Regions from separate parts of the Streptomyces sp. NPDC001852 genome, predicted to be linked through region 1. Evidence: riboswitches for the same ligand, from Rfam matches in the RefSeq annotation. Region 1 holds a riboswitch; the other holds the start of a gene.
What was found. Region 1 has a riboswitch for cyclic di-AMP ahead of ACFYZB_RS36755 (M23 family metallopeptidase). Riboswitches for the same ligand answer to the same signal wherever they lie in the genome.

Region 1 (7,636 bases):
CTGGTGTATCCGGTGCCGGACCCGGCCTTCCCGTTCCTCGGGGTGCACCTGACGCGCGGGATCGACGGGGGCGTGCACATCGGACCGAACGCGGTGCCGGCGCTCGCCCGGGAGGGGTACGGCTGGCGGGTCGTACGACCCCGGGAGCTGGCCGGGACCGTGACGTGGCCGGGTTCGTGGGCGATCGCCCGGCGGCACTGGAGATACGGCGCGGGGGAGCTGCACCGCTCGCTGTCGAAGGGGGCGTTCCTGGAGGCGGTGCGCAGGCTGCTGCCCGGGGCGGAGGCGGACGACCTGGTGCGGGCCCCTGCCGGGGTGCGGGCGCAGGCGGTGTTGCGGGACGGGACGCTGGTGGACGACTTCCTCATCCGCGAAGGGGCGCGGACCGTGCATGTGCTGAACGCACCCTCGCCCGCGGCCACCGCTTCGCTGCCGATCGGGCGCGAGGTCGGACGCCGGGTGCTGGACATGCTCGGGAGGGCCACCTCGTAGGGCCCCGTAAAATCGGAAGCACTGTGTCTGAGTTCCTGAACGTTCCCGAAACCGCCTCGCCGGCCCCCCACACCCCCGGCGTGTCCGTCCGGCACACCCGGGCCAAGGGGGAGCCGCGGTTTCCGGACGGGCCCAAGGCCGATCCCGCCGGGTCGCACTTCGAGCGGCGGATCCGGAGTTTCCAGCCACGGCGGAGCAGGGTGACCGCGGGACAGGCGGACGCGCTGCAGCGGCTGTGGCCCACGTGGGGGCTGGACATCGACGGGCAGCGGGTCATCGACCTGCGTGAGCTGTTCGGGAACGACCGGCCGGTCGTGCTGGAGATCGGGTTCGGGATGGGCGAGGCCACCGCGCAGATGGCCGCCGCCGACCCGGACACCAACATCCTCGCCGTCGACGTGCACACCCCGGGCCAGGGCAATCTGCTGGGTCTCGCCGACCGCGACGGTCTGTCCAACGTCCGGGTGGGCAACGGGGACGCGATCATCCTGCTCCGGGAGATGCTCACCCCCGACGCGCTCGACGGGCTGCGGGTGTACTTCCCGGACCCCTGGCCCAAGAAGCGGCACCACAAGCGGCGGCTGATCCAGCCCGAGTTCCTGACGCTCGCCGCGACCCGGCTGAGACCCGGCGCGCTCGTGCACTGCGCGACCGACTGGGAACCGTACGCCGAGCAGATGCTCGAGGTGCTCACCGCGCATCCCGACTTCGAGAACACGCAGGCGGACGGCGGTTTCGCGACGCGCCCCGCGTTCCGGCCGCTGACCCGTTTCGAGGGCCAGGGACTGGACAAGGGACATGTGGTGAACGATCTGCTCTTCCGGCGCGTACCGCACCAGGAGCGGGCAGACCGAGCGGGTCAAGCACGCGAACCGCTTCAGGACCGATAAACCGCTCCAGCCCCTCGTCCCGCCACCGTTAGGGTCGATGCCGTGGCCACCAGTCCTCCGTTCCCGACGTATCCCCCGGGCCCCCACGGGCCGCTTCCGCTGCGCCATCCGCACTGGTGGCAGCGCAGGTGGGTGCGGTACGGAGCGCTGATCACCCTGCTCGCGCTGTCCGGGCTCGTCATCCTCGCGCTGGTGCGCAGGCAGACCGGCACCGAGGGGTTTCTCGTCGGGCTCGCCCTCGCCGTGCTGCCCGTGCCGTGGCTGATAGCCGCGTTCCGGTGGCTGGACCGGGTGGAGCCCGGCCCCTGGCGGAACCTGGTCTTCGCCTTCGCCTGGGGAGCGTGCGCGGCGGCGCTGATCGCCATCGTCGCCAACAGCTTCGCGACCAAGTGGATAGCCACCGCCACCGCCGATCCGGCCGGCGCCGACACCCTCGGCGCCACGGTGATAGCGCCCATCGTGGAGGAGTCCGCCAAGGCCGCCGCCGTTCTGCTCGTCTTCCTCTTCCGCAGACGTGACTTCACGGGGATCGTCGACGGGGTGGTGATAGCGGGCATCACCGCCACCGGGTTCGCGTTCACCGAGAACATCCTCTACCTGGGTACGGCCTTCGGCGCCGACCAGATGAGCGGCGGCCGCGGCATCGCCTCCGTCACCGCCGCCACCTTCTTCGTGCGCATCGTGATGTCCCCGTTCGCGCACCCTCTGTTCACCACCCTCACCGGCCTCGGCTTCGGCATCGCCGCGCTCTCCGCCGAGCGGCAGCGCGCCCGGCGGGCGCTGCTGCCGGTCTGCGGTCTGCTGCTCGCGATGAGCATGCACGCCTTCTGGAACGGCTCCTCCACCTTCGGCGAGTTCGGATTCTTCGCCGTCTACGGTGGCTTCATGGTGCCCGTGTTCGGGCTGCTGACCTGGCTCGCGATCTTCACGCGGCAGCGGGAACTGCGGACCGTACGGGAGGAGCTGCCGGCGTATGTGCTGGCCGGGTGGCTGGGACCGGCCGAGCCGTTCGCGCTCGGGTCGATGCGGGCGCGCCGGACGGCCCGTGACTTCGCCCGGCACCACGGCGGCCGGCCGGCGGCGCGCGCGGTGGCGCAGTACGAGGCCTACGCCACCTCGCTCGCCTTTCTGCGGCACCGGGGGCGCAAGGGGAAGGCCGGCGCCGACTTCGTCGTACGGGAGCGGGAGCTGCTGGACGAGCTGTGGAAGCGGCGGGGGCTCGCCCGGCCGGCCTTGGAGTATGCCGCCAGGGCGTCGCTTCCGGTCCCGGTCCGCTGGGCGGCGTCGCCCGCGGCGCCGGGGCCGGGTCACGGGTATCCGGCGGTGCAGATGCCTGCGGCGTCCGGACCGGCGTACGGGTATCCGGCGGCGCCGTACTCCGCGTACAACCCGTATCGGTCGTAGCCGGCCGGGTCGCGGAGAGTCCGGCACCGCCGGAATCCGGGACAGGATGCCCTAGGCCGAGGCGTCCGTCAGCTTCTGCACCTCCTCCGGCGTCAGCTTCAGGCCCACCACGTCCAGGAGGGCTGGGAGCTGGTCCACCGTGCGGGCCGAGGCGATCGGTGCCGTGATCGTCGGCTGGGCCGCGAGCCACGCGAGGGCGACCCGGGCGACGGGGGCGTCATGCGCGGCGGCGACCTCGTCCAGGGCCGCCAGGACCTTCTGGCCGCGCTCGGACTCCGCGTACTCCTGGGCCCGGCTCGCACGGGCGCTGTCGACCTTGGTGCCGGGGCGGTACTTGCCGGTCAGGAAGCCCGAGGCCAGCGAGAAGTAGGACACCGCGGACAGCCCCTCCCTGGCGGCCAGGTCCTGCAGCGGGCCCTCGTAGGTGTCGCGCGAGACGAGGTTGTAGTGGGGCTGGAGGGCGACATAGCGGGCCAGTCCCTCGCGGTCGGAGAAGTCCAGGGAGGCCTGCAGGCGCTCGGGGCTGATGTTGGAGGCGCCGATCTGGCGGACCTTGCCCGCCCTCACCAGCTCGTCCAGCGCGCCGATGATCTCCTCGACCGGGATCTCGGGCTTGTCGAAGTGGGTGTAGTAGAGGTCGATGTGGTCGGTGTCCAGGCGGCGCAGGGAGGCGTCGGCGGCGGCCTTGATGTTGGCGGCGGACAGGCCCTGGAACTCGGGGTGCTGGCTGACCTTGGTGGCGATGACGACGCGGTCACGGTTGCCGCGGGCCTTGACCCACTTGCCGATGATCGTCTCGGACTCGCCGCCCTTGTGGCCCTGGATCCACGCCGAGTAGGAGTCGGCGGTGTCGATGAAGTTGCCGCCGGCCTCCGTGTAGGCGTCGAGGACGGCGAAGGAGGTCTCCTCGTCGGCGGTCCAGCCGAAGACGTTGCCGCCGAGGCAGAGCGGGAAGACCTCGAGGTCGGAGGAACCGAGTGTGCGCAGAGAAGTCATGCTCCAAGTCAACGCCGACGGTGGATGATCGCATTCCACCGTCGGCGCCGGGATCCCGCGGACGGAGCAGTCGGGCTCAGGGGTTGAGGCCCTTGTCGCGCAGCCAGGGCGCCGGGTCGATGGCCGTGGCCTGGCCGTTCGGGTGGACCTCCAGGTGCAGGTGCGGGCCGGTGACGTTGCCGGTGGCGCCGACCCGGCCGATGACCTGACCGGTGGAGACCTTCTGGCCGACGGAGACGTTGATCGAGGACTGGTGGCAGAACCAGAGCTCGGTGCCGTCGTCCAGGGTGATGACGGTGCGGTAGCCGTAGGCGCCGGCCCAGCCGGCCTGGGTGACCGTGCCGCTGTGCACGGCCTTGATGAGGGTGCCGGTCGGGGCGGCGAAGTCGAGGCCGGTGTGGTAGCCGGAGGACCACATGGCGCCGGGCTGCCCGAAGGTGCCGGTGATCGTGTACGAGACGACCGGCAGCGTGTACTCCTCGGCCAGCCGCTTGACCTCGGCGGCCTTCTTGGCGTCGGCCTCCGCCTGCTGCTTGGCGTCGGCGGCCTTGGCGGCGGCCTCCTTCTCCGCCTTGGCGGCGGCGTCGGCGGTCTGCTGGTCGGCCGCGGCGATCGCGGCGGCGGTGACCTTGCTGTTCGCCTGGCCCTTCTGCTGCTCGGCCTGGGCCATGATCCGGTTGCGCAGGGCCTCGCCGGCGTTGCTGCTGTCGGCGCTGTCGGTGCTCACGCCGACCTTGCTGAGGCCGGTGGCGGTGGCCTGGTGCGCGTCGGAGGAGCCGCCGCCGAAGATGTGCTCGACGGAGTCCAGGTCCGGCAGGGATATGGAGACCGGCGGCTTGCCGGTGTTGGCGCTGGCCATGCCGCCCGCGCCGACCGCGGCCATCACGCCGACGCCGAGGACGGTGGAGCTGCGCGCGAAGCCGCCGCGCTGCTTGGCGACGCGGTGCCGGCCACGGGCCGCGGCGACGGAGTCCTCGGTGGGGTTCCACTCCTCCCAGGGCCCCTCCTCGGCGCGGTAGGCGCCGTAGCCGAAGGTCTCCGGCTGGGCTTGCGAGGGCACGAACGGGGCTTCTGGGGCGGGCCGGTTGGACGCCACTCGGGCGTACTCCTTTCCTTCCGCCGCCTACCGGGTTAGCTGACGGGTTCGGAGCAGGAAGGTCTCCTACGCGCGTATACCAACTGTGGCATTCGCGCGATTCACCCCAAAGGTGGTGGTTCCCCGGTTCCCTCGCGGGATTCGGCGCGTGCGCACGGAGCCGCCTCTTGTGACGGCTGGGACGACCGCGCTGCGTTATCGAACGTTAATAGACCTGAGAGTCACTTTCCAAGCCGTTCGGCTTGATCATTAACCTTTTCGACCGTGGACCAATAGGGCAGGAGCACTGCAAATCGGGCGAGTTGGCCATGGTTCATGAGCGTCGGCGTTTTTGATGGTGTCTCAGATGTTATGCGGAGGGCGGTCGTCCGGTCACCCTCCGTGAAGACGATCAACCACCCGGGGAAAGCGGTGTGCATGCCGCCCTGAGCATGGGGTACTCTGGAGTCACAACGACGCGGGGTGGAGCAGCTCGGTAGCTCGCTGGGCTCATAACCCAGAGGTCGCAGGTTCAAATCCTGTCCCCGCTACTGAAGGCTCAGGGCCTGGAATCCACTGGATTCCAGGCCCTGAGTGTTTTCCGGCCCGGCCGGGCCTCAGCCCAGCAGGTGCCTGTTCGGCGCCTTGGCGAGTCCCGCGAGCTCAGGCAGTACGACCACCTCGGCACCTCCCTCGACCAGGACCCCCGTCCCATCGGCCCCCGCCACGAACGTGTCCGGCTCCTGCCACGCCGTGACCACCCTGCGCACCCCCGCCCGGAGAATCAGCTCGGCACAGGGCGCGGGCCGCGAGGCCCGCCGGGCGCAGGGCTCCAGGCTGCTGTAGACGGTGGCGCCGCCCAGCCGGGGATCCGCCGGGTCGATCTTCGCCAGCGCGGCCTCCTCCGCGTGGACCACTGGATCCCCGCCCTCCCGGGAGTGGCCACGGGCCAGCTCCGTGCCGTCGGCCCCGACCACCACCGCGCCGACGCTGAACGCCGTCGTGGACGGCGGGCACTGGGCGGCGAGCTCGCAGGCGGTCCGCAGCCAGTGACGGTCGGCGGCGGTGGCGACCGCGCCCGTGCCGGGGGCCGTGGGCTCGTAGCGCATGAGGACCACGTCCTCGATGCGGCGGGTCTCGGTCAGGCGCAGCCGGCCGGCCTGGTAGCCGCCGGGGCCGAACAGGCGGGGCGCGCCGGGGTCGCCGACGAACAGGGGCGCGAGGACCAGCTGGAGCTCGTCGGCGAGGCCCAGCTGCAGCAGCTGGGTGTGGACCGTGCCGCCGCCCTCGACCATCAGCCGCCCGATGCCGCGCACCTCGTGCAGGTGGGTCAGCAGGGCCCGCCAGTCGAGGTCGGGGCCGAGCGGGACGACGTCGGCAGTGTCACCGACGCGCCGGACCGCGCGCTCGGCGCCCGCGTCTGTCGTGTAGACGAGCTTCGCGCCGCCGGTGTGCCAGAAGTTGGCGTCGGGGTCGAGGTCGCCGGTGGCGGTGACGGTGACCTTCAGCGGGTACTCCGGGCGGCCCTCCCGCACCCGCGCCGCGCGGCGCTCGGCGGAGTTGACCAGCAGCCGCGGGTTGTCGGCGCGGATCGTGCCGGCGCCGATCAGGATGGCGTCGACCGAGGCCCGTACCGCGTCGACCCGGTCGAAGTCGGCCGGGCTGGACAGCAGGAGCCGGTCGGGGCCGGTGTCGTCCAGGCAGCCGTCGAGAGAGACGGCGGCGGACAGCAGCACGTACGGGTACGACATCGGCGCGGTCTCCCTGGAGGCGAGTCTTGGTTCAAGTTTGAAACAAACTTACACTGGCGGCATGACGACCCGCTGGCTCAGCCCCGAGGAGCAGCGCGCCTGGCGCGCCTACATGGCCGCGACGCACCTCCTGGAGGACGCGATCGACCGACAGCTCCAGCAGGACGCCGGCATGCCGCACCTGTTCTACTCCGTGCTGGCCAACCTGTCCGAGGCGCCCGACCGGCGGCTGCGGATGACCGATCTCGCCGAGAAGCTGAAGATCACGCGCAGCCGGCTGACGTACGCGGTGACCCGGCTGGAGCGGGACGCGCTGGTGCGCCGGGAGGACTGCCGCTGGGACAAGCGCAGCAGCATCGCCGTGCTGACGGACGAGGGGATGGCCGTACTGGAGCGTACGGCGCCCGGGCACGTCGAGACCGTGCGCGCCACCCTGTTCGACCGGCTCACGCCGGAGCAGGTGGGGCAGCTGGAGGAGATCTGCACGGGGATCGCGCGCGGGCTGCAGGGCGAGGGTGCCGAGCCCGGGGCGGAGGACGTGCCCTGGCGGCGCCGTTCGTCCTGTTCGTGATCGCTCCGGATTCGGACGACGCCCGGAATCCCGATTGCTTTAACTTTGAAGCATGAGGTAGGGTCCCCTGCGTATCGCTGCTTCAAATCTGAAGCACATGCCCGCACCCGGAGGGACCCGCATGCCCGACACCCCCGCCGCCACGCCGCGCGCCCGCGTCCGGGTACCGCTGCGCTTCGACGACGGCTACAGCGTCGACGCCGAACTCGTCACCTTCCACGGCCTGGCCGACGGCCAGGAACACGTCGCCGTCGTCCTCGGCGACCCCGCCCCCGGCACCGTCCCGCTGGTGCGCCTGCACTCCGAGTGCCTGACCGGCGACGTCTTCGGCTCGGCCCGCTGCGACTGCGGCCCGCAGCTGCGCGAGGCGGTCGAACGCATCGCCGACCGCGGTGGCGTCCTGCTCTACCTCCGCCAGGAGGGCCGCGGCATCGGCCTCTACAACAAGCTCGACGCC
Region 2 (7,636 bases), on a different contig from region 1:
TTGAAGCCGTTGCGCTGGGCCAGCTCGACGGCGTCCAGGGTCTCGGTCAGCGAGCCGATCTGGTTGACCTTGACCAGCAGGGCGTTGGCGGTGCCCTCCTCGATGCCGCGGGCGAGGCGCTCGGGGTTGGTGACGAACAGGTCGTCGCCGACCAGCTGGACCTTGTCGCCGAGCTTGTCGGTGATGACCTTCCAGCCGGCCCAGTCGTCCTCGAACAGCGGGTCCTCGATGGAGACGAGCGGGTAGGCCGCCACGAGCTCCTCGTAGTACTCCGTCATCTCGGCGGCGGAGCGCTCCTTGCCCTCGAAGAGGTACTTGCCGTCCTTGTAGAACTCGGAGGCGGCCACGTCGAGCGCGAGGGCGATCTGCTCGCCGGGGGCGTAGCCGGCCTCCTTGACGGCCTCGAGGATGAGGTCGAGGGCCTCGCGGTTGGAGCCGAGGTTCGGGGCGAAGCCGCCCTCGTCGCCGAGGCCGGTGGCCAGGCCCTTGCTCTTCAGGACCTTCTTCAGGGTGTGGTAGACCTCGGCGCCCCAGCGCAGGGCCTCGGAGAAGGACTCCGCGCCGATCGGGGCGATCATGAACTCCTGGATGTCCACGTTGGAGTCCGCGTGCGAGCCGCCGTTGAGGATGTTCATCATCGGCACCGGCAGCAGGTGCGCGTTCGGGCCGCCCAGGTAGCGGAAGAGGGGGAGGTCGGACGCCTCGGAGGCGGCGTGGGCGACGGCGAGGGAGACGCCGAGGATGGCGTTGGCGCCGAGGGAGCCCTTGTTGTCGGTGGCGTCCAGGTCGAACATGGCCTGGTCGATCAGGCGCTGCTCGGTGGCGTCGTAGCCGACCAGCTCCGGGCCGATCTGCTCGATGACGGCGAGGACGGCCTTCTCGACACCCTTGCCCAGGTAACGGTTGGGGTCACCGTCGCGCAGCTCGATGGCCTCGAAGGCGCCGGTGGAGGCGCCGGACGGGACGGCGGCACGACCCGTGCTGCCGTCGTCGAGGCCGACCTCGACCTCGACCGTGGGGTTGCCTCGGGAGTCCAGGATTTCCCGGGCTACGACGACGTCGATGGACGGCACGAGCATCTCCTTCTTGGATGTGACGCTGGAAGTACGGGGCTGTGTGCCTTACGGCTGTGCCTTGCGCCTAGAGCCTAACCGTCCCGGGGGCGCCGGCCACCGACCGACCGTCCCGTGGACGGGGAGGGACACGCAGACGGTACCCATTGTTCACCAGCGGAACAAAGGGTGGGTGTACGAGGCACGAAGAAAAGGGGGCGGAGGCCCTCGGGAAAGGGGCAGAAAAAGACCCCGCCCCGGCGCGTACGGGGGAACACGCGCCGGGGCGGGGAGCCCGTGGGGACGGGGGTGGCCCTCACGAGGCCTTCAGTGTGCGGGCCGGGGATGTGAGGGCACTGTGGGTCCGTTCGGAGCCGGGTGTCACTTCAGGTGCAGCTGCTGGCCCGGGTAGATGAGGTTCGCGTCCTGGACGATGTCCTTGTTCAGCTGGAACAGCTTCTGCCAGCCGCCGGCCACGTGGTGCTTCTCGGCGATGGCGCTGAGGGTGTCGCCCGTGACGACCTTGTACTCGCCGTCGCCCTTCTTGACCTTCTTGCCGGTCGGGGTGGTGACGGTCTTGCTCGCCTTCGGGGCCGTGCGCGTGGTGGAGCGGGTGGCGGCCTGCTGGTCGGTGGAGCGGGTGCTCGTGCTCGGCGCGGACTTCGTCGAGGCGGTCGGGGCCGAGCCGCTGTAGGCGGCGGAGGACAGGCCCGTGCCGCAGACCGGCCAGGCGCCCTTGCCCTGACCCGCGAGGACCTTCTCGGCGACGGCTATCTGCTGCGCCTTGGTGGCGAGGTCGGCACGCGCGGCGTAGGCGGTGCCGCCGTACGCGGCCCAGGTGGAGTTGGTGAACTGCAGACCGCCGTAGAAGCCGTTGCCGGTGTTGATGGACCAGTTGCCGCCCGACTCGCACTGGGCGACCGCGTCCCACTCGGAGGCGGTGGCGGCGGAGGCGTTGCCGGCCGCCATCAGCGGGGCGGCGACGGCGGCGCCGGTGACACCGGCGAGCGTGATGGCGCGGACGGCCTTGGACGGACGACGGTGCTTGCCCTTGCCGGAAAACAGCATGGATCGATCCCCTCACCGACGCCTGCGAGGTGAGCTGTCGGGTTCGGGCCGGTTGAGTTGCCCGGCCGCACGCTCGCTCTCGCGAGGCGCGGCTTCACCCCTAGCCGGTCCAGCGTCAACCGCTGGGCCCGGCGCCTACCTTGGGTCCCCCGCTCCTGCCTACGGCGCTTGACGCGACGACTGTTCCCGGGCAACCCGCTGGCAGGATTCGGCGTTGCGAGTCCCGGGGCTCGTGGTGACGAGCGGTCCTGACCGTAGACATGCGATCGACGGAATTTCAAAGACGATCAGGGCTTCTGAGACTCATCCCACACTTTCGCCAAACCGGACATCAGCCGCGAAGTGGGGCGTCAACTCCCGCTAGCCCTCGCCGTTTTCGGCATGGATTTTCAGGGTCTGACCGGCGGTGATGTGGTCGGGGTCGGCGCCGATGACCTTCTTGTTGGCCTCATAGAGCGCGTGCCACCCGCCGTCGACACCAAGGGAGTCGGCGATGGAGGCGAGGGAGTCGCCCTCGTGGACGGTGTAGGTGGCCGGCCCATGAACGGCATGACGGCCGGAAGAGGTGGCGTTCTGACCGTTTGTCACGCTTTCGTCCGCACTGTCGCCGCGGTGGCGTCCGCCACTGCCGAGTGCGCCGGTGTCGATCAGGCTCCAAGAACCGGCACTCTGCTGCTGATTGTCCGAGTTGTCGGTACCGGGTGTCGCCGCGGGAGAGCTACCGCCCCCCTGAGGGCTTCCACTGTCATACGAGCCGGACTTGTCGGTCTTGTCGGACTTGGGGGTGCCGGTTCCGGTGGGGCCGCCGGTCGCAGCGGGGGTCCCGGTGGCGTCCTTGCTCGGGCTCGGGGCCGGCGTGGCGCTCGAGTCCGAGGGGGAGCCGGAGGAGGCCGAACCGGAGGCGGTCTGGGAGCCGGAGTCCGAGCCCGAACTCGAACCGGAGTCGGACGCGGACGAATCCGGCAGACCGGACGAGTCGGAGCCGTCGGCCGAGCCGGACGCACCACTCGACCCGTCGCCGTTGCCGGAGCCGCCGACGCCGGTGTCGACGTCGACCGAGGCGGAGCCGGAGGTCAGCCCGGCGGTCAGCGCGCACATCGCCCACGGCTTGGTGCCCTGGTCCGCGAGGATCTTCTCGGCGACGGCTATCTGCTGGGAGCGGCTGGCCTGGTCGGCGCTCTCGGCGTACTGCGTGCCGCCGTACTTGTCCCAGTCGTCCAGCGAGATCTGCAGACCGCCGTAGTAGCCGTTTCCGGTGTCCGCGCTCCAGGAACCGCCGCTCTCGCACTCGGCGACCTTGTCCCAGGTGGTGCCGTCGGCCGCGCTGGCACTGGCGGCGCCGAGCAGCGGGATGGCGATGGCGGAGCCGGTCACCCCGGCCGCGACGAGGAGGGCAGGAGCCTGACGGGGGCGACGGTGACGACCGTTCCCGGAGAGCATGCGGAAGCCTTTCGTGCGACAGCAGGACCGGCGAGGCGAACTGGTGCCCCTCGCCACGCTGATGGGTGAACGTATCGGCAGACGATCACTTGTCACAAGTTAATGCCGCGCAGATCACGTGAAGATCACGGAGTTGAAGGTTTGTCATCTCCCCCCTGCCTGCACCCGATCCTCCCCTCCTGCCCGCTTTGTCACCCGACGGGAACGGCGGTGCCTCACGCCCGGCGCGCGGCGCGGCCGCAACCATAGGACCCGACATGAACCGGGGGGCTTGACGTCCAGGAGGACACGATGGCGCGCCAGACCCGGCTGCCCGGCGAGTCCGCGGACTACCTCGCCGCACGCGAGGAACTCCGCGACGCCGAGATCGAACTCATGCGCCACCGAGAGAGGGTCGCGGCCCTGCGCAGGGCGCTGCCGCAGGGCGCCGCCGTCGGCGACCACGTCTTCCTCGAAGGCCCCGCCGACCTCGACGCGGGCGACACCCCCGTCCGCGAGGTCAGACTGAGCGAGCTGTTCTCCGGCCCCGGCCGGCCGTTGATCGTCTACCACTTCATGTACGGCAAACGGCAGACCGACCCGTGTCCGATGTGCACCCTGTGGATCGACGGCTTCAACGGCGTCGCCCACCACGTCGCCCAGAACGCCGACCTCGTCGTCCTCGCGGCCGCCGACCCGCCCGTCCTGCGCCGGCACGCCCGAGGCCGCGGCTGGTCCCGGCTGCGCCTGCTCAGTGCCGGGGACAGCACCTTCAAGTACGACCTGGGCAGCGAGGACGAGGACGGAGTGCAGGACTCCACCGTGTCCGTCTTCACCCGGGACCCGGACGGCACGGTCCGCCACTTCTACTCCGCCCACCCGCGCATGGCCGAGGACATCGACCAGCGCGGCATCGACCTCCTCAACCCCGTCTGGCACCTCCTCGACCTGACGCCCGGCGGCCGCGGCGACTGGTTCGCGGGCCTGGACTACTGACCGCCGGCGCCCGCCGGAACCGGCGTGAACTCCACCGGCAGGGTGCGCAGGCCCCGCATGATGAGCCCGCCCCGCCACCTCAGGTCGGCCGGATCGGCGGCGAGCCGCAGGTCGGGCAGGCGGGTGAGCAGGGTGGCGAGCGCGGTCTGGCCCTCCAGCCGGGCGAGCGGCGCGCCGAGGCAGTAGTGGATGCCGTGGCCGTATCCGAGGTGCTGGTTGTCGCGGCGAGCGAGGTCCAGCACGTCCGGATCGGCGAACCGCTGCGGGTCCCGGTCCGCCGCCGCGAGCACCACCAGCACCGGATCCCCCGGCGCGATGTCCTGCCCGCCGATGGTGAGCGGCTCGGTGGCGAACCGCCAGGTGGCCAGCTCCACCGGGCCGTCGTAGCGCAGGAGTTCCTCGACCCCGGTCTCCAGGAGGTCCTTCTCCTTCCTGGCCAGGGAGTCCTGGAGGCGCTCGCGCTGGGCGGGGTGGGTGAGCAGGGCGTAGGTGCCGTTGCCGATCAGGTTCACGGTGGTCTCGAAACCGGCGAAGAGCAGGATGAAGGCCATCGCGGCGGCCTCGTTCTCGGTGAGGTGCTCGCCGTGGTCGGAGGCGCGGATGAGGCCGGAGATGAGGTCCTCGCCGGGCGCGGGCTCGGCGGGCAGGGCCTCGCGCTTCCTGTGGATCAGCTCGGCGAGGTAGCCGCGCATCTTCTTGACCGACCGTGCGACTCCGCCGCGCGGCCCTCCGCCGTGCCGGATCATCATCCCGGCCCAGTCCCGGAAGTCGTCCTGGTCCTCGCGCGGGACGCCGAGCAGGTCGCAGATGGCGTAGATGGGCAGCGGGAAGGCGAACTCGTGGATGAGGTCGGCGGAGCCCTTCGTCGCGAACCGGTCGATGAGGCGGTCGGTCAGCTCCTGCACCCGGGGCGCGAACTCGGCGACCCGGCGCGGCGTGAACGCCTTGCTGACGAGCCGCCGCAGCCGGGTGTGGTCCGGCGGGTCGATGTTCAGCAGATGCGTCATCAGCTCGGCCTTGCGCTCGCCGGGGATGCCGGTCTTTCCCTTGGCGTGCGCGGGCTCGTCGTGATGCGCCGGGTTCTTGCTCAGCCGCTGGTCGGCGAGGGCCTGCCTGGCATCGGCGTACCGCGTGACCAGCCAGGCCTCGACACCGCTGGGCAACCGCGTCCGGTGCACCGGCGCGTGCTCGCGCAGCCAGGCGTAAGCGGGGTAGGGGTCGGTGGCGAACTCCCAGGTGAACAGGTCGGGAGCGGAGGAGGCGGGGTCCGGTGCCGAGCCGGCGACGGGCTCGGGGGCGGAGGAGGCGGGGTCCGGTGCCGAGCCGGCGACGGGCTCGGGGGCGGCCTGCGGGTGGGGCTGGTCGGTCACTCCTCGACGGTATCCGGATCCGGGTAAGCCTCCGCGTCCTGGTGGGCCGTGGGCTGTGGGTATCGCCTGAGGCGCGTCCTGCTCCGCGGGGTCCCGGTGCACCCGGTCGCCGGGAGCCGCGCGTATCGCCTCCGGCGGGTCCTCGTCCGCGGGGTCCGGTGAGCCCGGTCGCCGGGAGCTGTGGGTAGCGCCTCCGGCACGTCCTCCTCCGTGGGGACCCGCGGATCTGGTCACCGGGAGCCGTGCGTACCGCCTGGGGCGCGTCCTCGTCCGCGGGATCCCGGTGGACCCGGCCGCCAGGAACCATGTGCGTACCGCCTCCGGCACGCCATGCTCCGCGGGATCCCGGTGGACCCGGGCGCCGGGAGCCGTGCGTACCGCCTATGGGGCATCCTCTTCCGCCGGGTCGCGGTGGGCCTCCGCGTCCTGGTGGGGGCCGGAGGCCGCGGTCGTCGGCTCGGGGGTGATTCCCTCCGCCTCCCGGATGGCGTCCCGGTAGGCACGGGCCGCCGCGCGCAGGGCCGCCTCGGGGTCCACGCCCTCCGCCTCGGCGCGGGCCGCCAGGGCCAGCAGCCGATAGCCGATGTCCTCGCCCTGCGGGAGCGGCACGTCGAGACCTGCCGTACGCGCGCGGGAGGAGAGCTTGGCGGCGAGGGCCAGGCCGGGCTGGCCGAGCGGCACGCCCTCCGTGACCGACGTGCGCCGCTTCTCCTCGGCCTTGGTGCGCAGCCAGTGTTCCTTGACGTCCTCCGGTGTCTCGGCCTTCTCGTCGCCGAAGACATGCGGGTGCCGGTGGACGAGCTTGGCGACGATGCCGCCGGCCACGTCGTCTATGGAGAACGGCGTGTCCGGGTGCTCCTCGGCGATGCGGGAGTGGAAGACGACTTGGAGCAGGACGTCGCCCAGCTCCTCGCGCAGCTCCTCGCGGTCACCGGCCTCGATCGCCTCGACCAGCTCGTACGCCTCCTCGATGCCGTACTTGGCGAGGCCCTGGTGGGTCTGCCGGGACGACCAGGGGCACTCGGCGCGAATGCGGTCCATGACCTGCACGAGGTCCAGCAGGCGGGCGCCGGGCAGGTCGTAGGAGGCCGGGAGCAGTTCCAGCTCGGGCATGGAGACGCGGCCGGAGCCGGCCAGCCGGGCCAGGCCGTCGGTGAGCGCGGGCTCCCCCTCACCGGTGGCCACGACCACCACCGTCCGCCCGCCGGCGCAGGCGTCGACCAGTTCCTGCGCGGTGGGGGAAGCCGCCTCCACCTCTATCCCGGCCTCCCGCAGATAGGGCAGCTGCGGATGCGCTCCGTCCGCGCACAGCACGGCGTCGGCGGTGCGCAGGGCCTGCCAGGCGGGCCAGGACAGCAGGCCGGGGGCGACCCGGTGGCTGGTGGTGAGCAGGACGATGCGACCGGGGTCGGCGGCGGGGGCGAGGTCGGGGCGGGATGCGTTCACGATCCGAACGTAACCCACGGCGGCAGGGAGCGGATTCGGTTGTCCACAGGCCGCGGGCGATCATGTGATCGTATGACAGCAGCTCGCCATGCTGCCGTACCGCCCCGGCGCCCGGCCCCGCCGTGCCGCTACGCCGTCACCGGCTGTCCGCCCGACGTCGTCGTGACCTCCCGTACCCACGGCGTCTTGGCGTCCACCCGGCTGCTCTTCTGCACGTCCCAGGTGCCGTAGCGCGGGTTGAGGGCGATGTGGAGTTCCTTGGAGGCCTTGGACAGCGCCTTCCAG

Region 2: linked by a shared signal. The riboswitch ahead of ACFYZB_RS05655 (transglycosylase family protein) and the one ahead of ACFYZB_RS36755 (M23 family metallopeptidase) in region 1 are both predicted to bind cyclic di-AMP.

The regions. Positions count from the first base shown of each region.
Region 1 covers NZ_JBIATN010000029.1:100,687-108,322, reverse strand. Annotated here, with positions in the region: gene lhgO (L-2-hydroxyglutarate oxidase) at 1-492, shown strand, start outside; gene trmB (tRNA (guanosine(46)-N7)-methyltransferase TrmB) at 516-1,382, shown strand; gene ACFYZB_RS36765 (PrsW family glutamic-type intramembrane protease) at 1,425-2,786, shown strand; gene ACFYZB_RS36760 (aldo/keto reductase) at 2,838-3,782, opposite strand; gene ACFYZB_RS36755 (M23 family metallopeptidase) at 3,859-4,878, opposite strand; cyclic di-AMP (ydaO/yuaA leader) riboswitch at 4,886-5,035, opposite strand; tRNA gene ACFYZB_RS36750 (tRNA-Met) at 5,335-5,408, shown strand; gene ACFYZB_RS36745 (dihydrofolate reductase family protein) at 5,475-6,608, opposite strand; gene ACFYZB_RS36740 (MarR family winged helix-turn-helix transcriptional regulator) at 6,670-7,179, shown strand; gene ribA (GTP cyclohydrolase II) at 7,301-7,636, shown strand, end outside.
Region 2 covers NZ_JBIATN010000003.1:67,596-75,231, forward strand. Annotated here, with positions in the region: gene eno (phosphopyruvate hydratase) at 1-1,079, opposite strand, end outside; gene ACFYZB_RS05655 (transglycosylase family protein) at 1,434-2,120, opposite strand; cyclic di-AMP (ydaO/yuaA leader) riboswitch at 2,125-2,297, opposite strand; gene ACFYZB_RS05660 (transglycosylase family protein) at 2,481-3,560, opposite strand; gene ACFYZB_RS05665 (DUF899 family protein) at 3,852-4,535, shown strand; gene ACFYZB_RS05670 (cytochrome P450) at 4,529-5,905, opposite strand; gene ACFYZB_RS05675 (nucleoside triphosphate pyrophosphohydrolase) at 6,287-7,351, opposite strand; gene ACFYZB_RS05680 (SurA N-terminal domain-containing protein) at 7,480-7,636, opposite strand, start outside.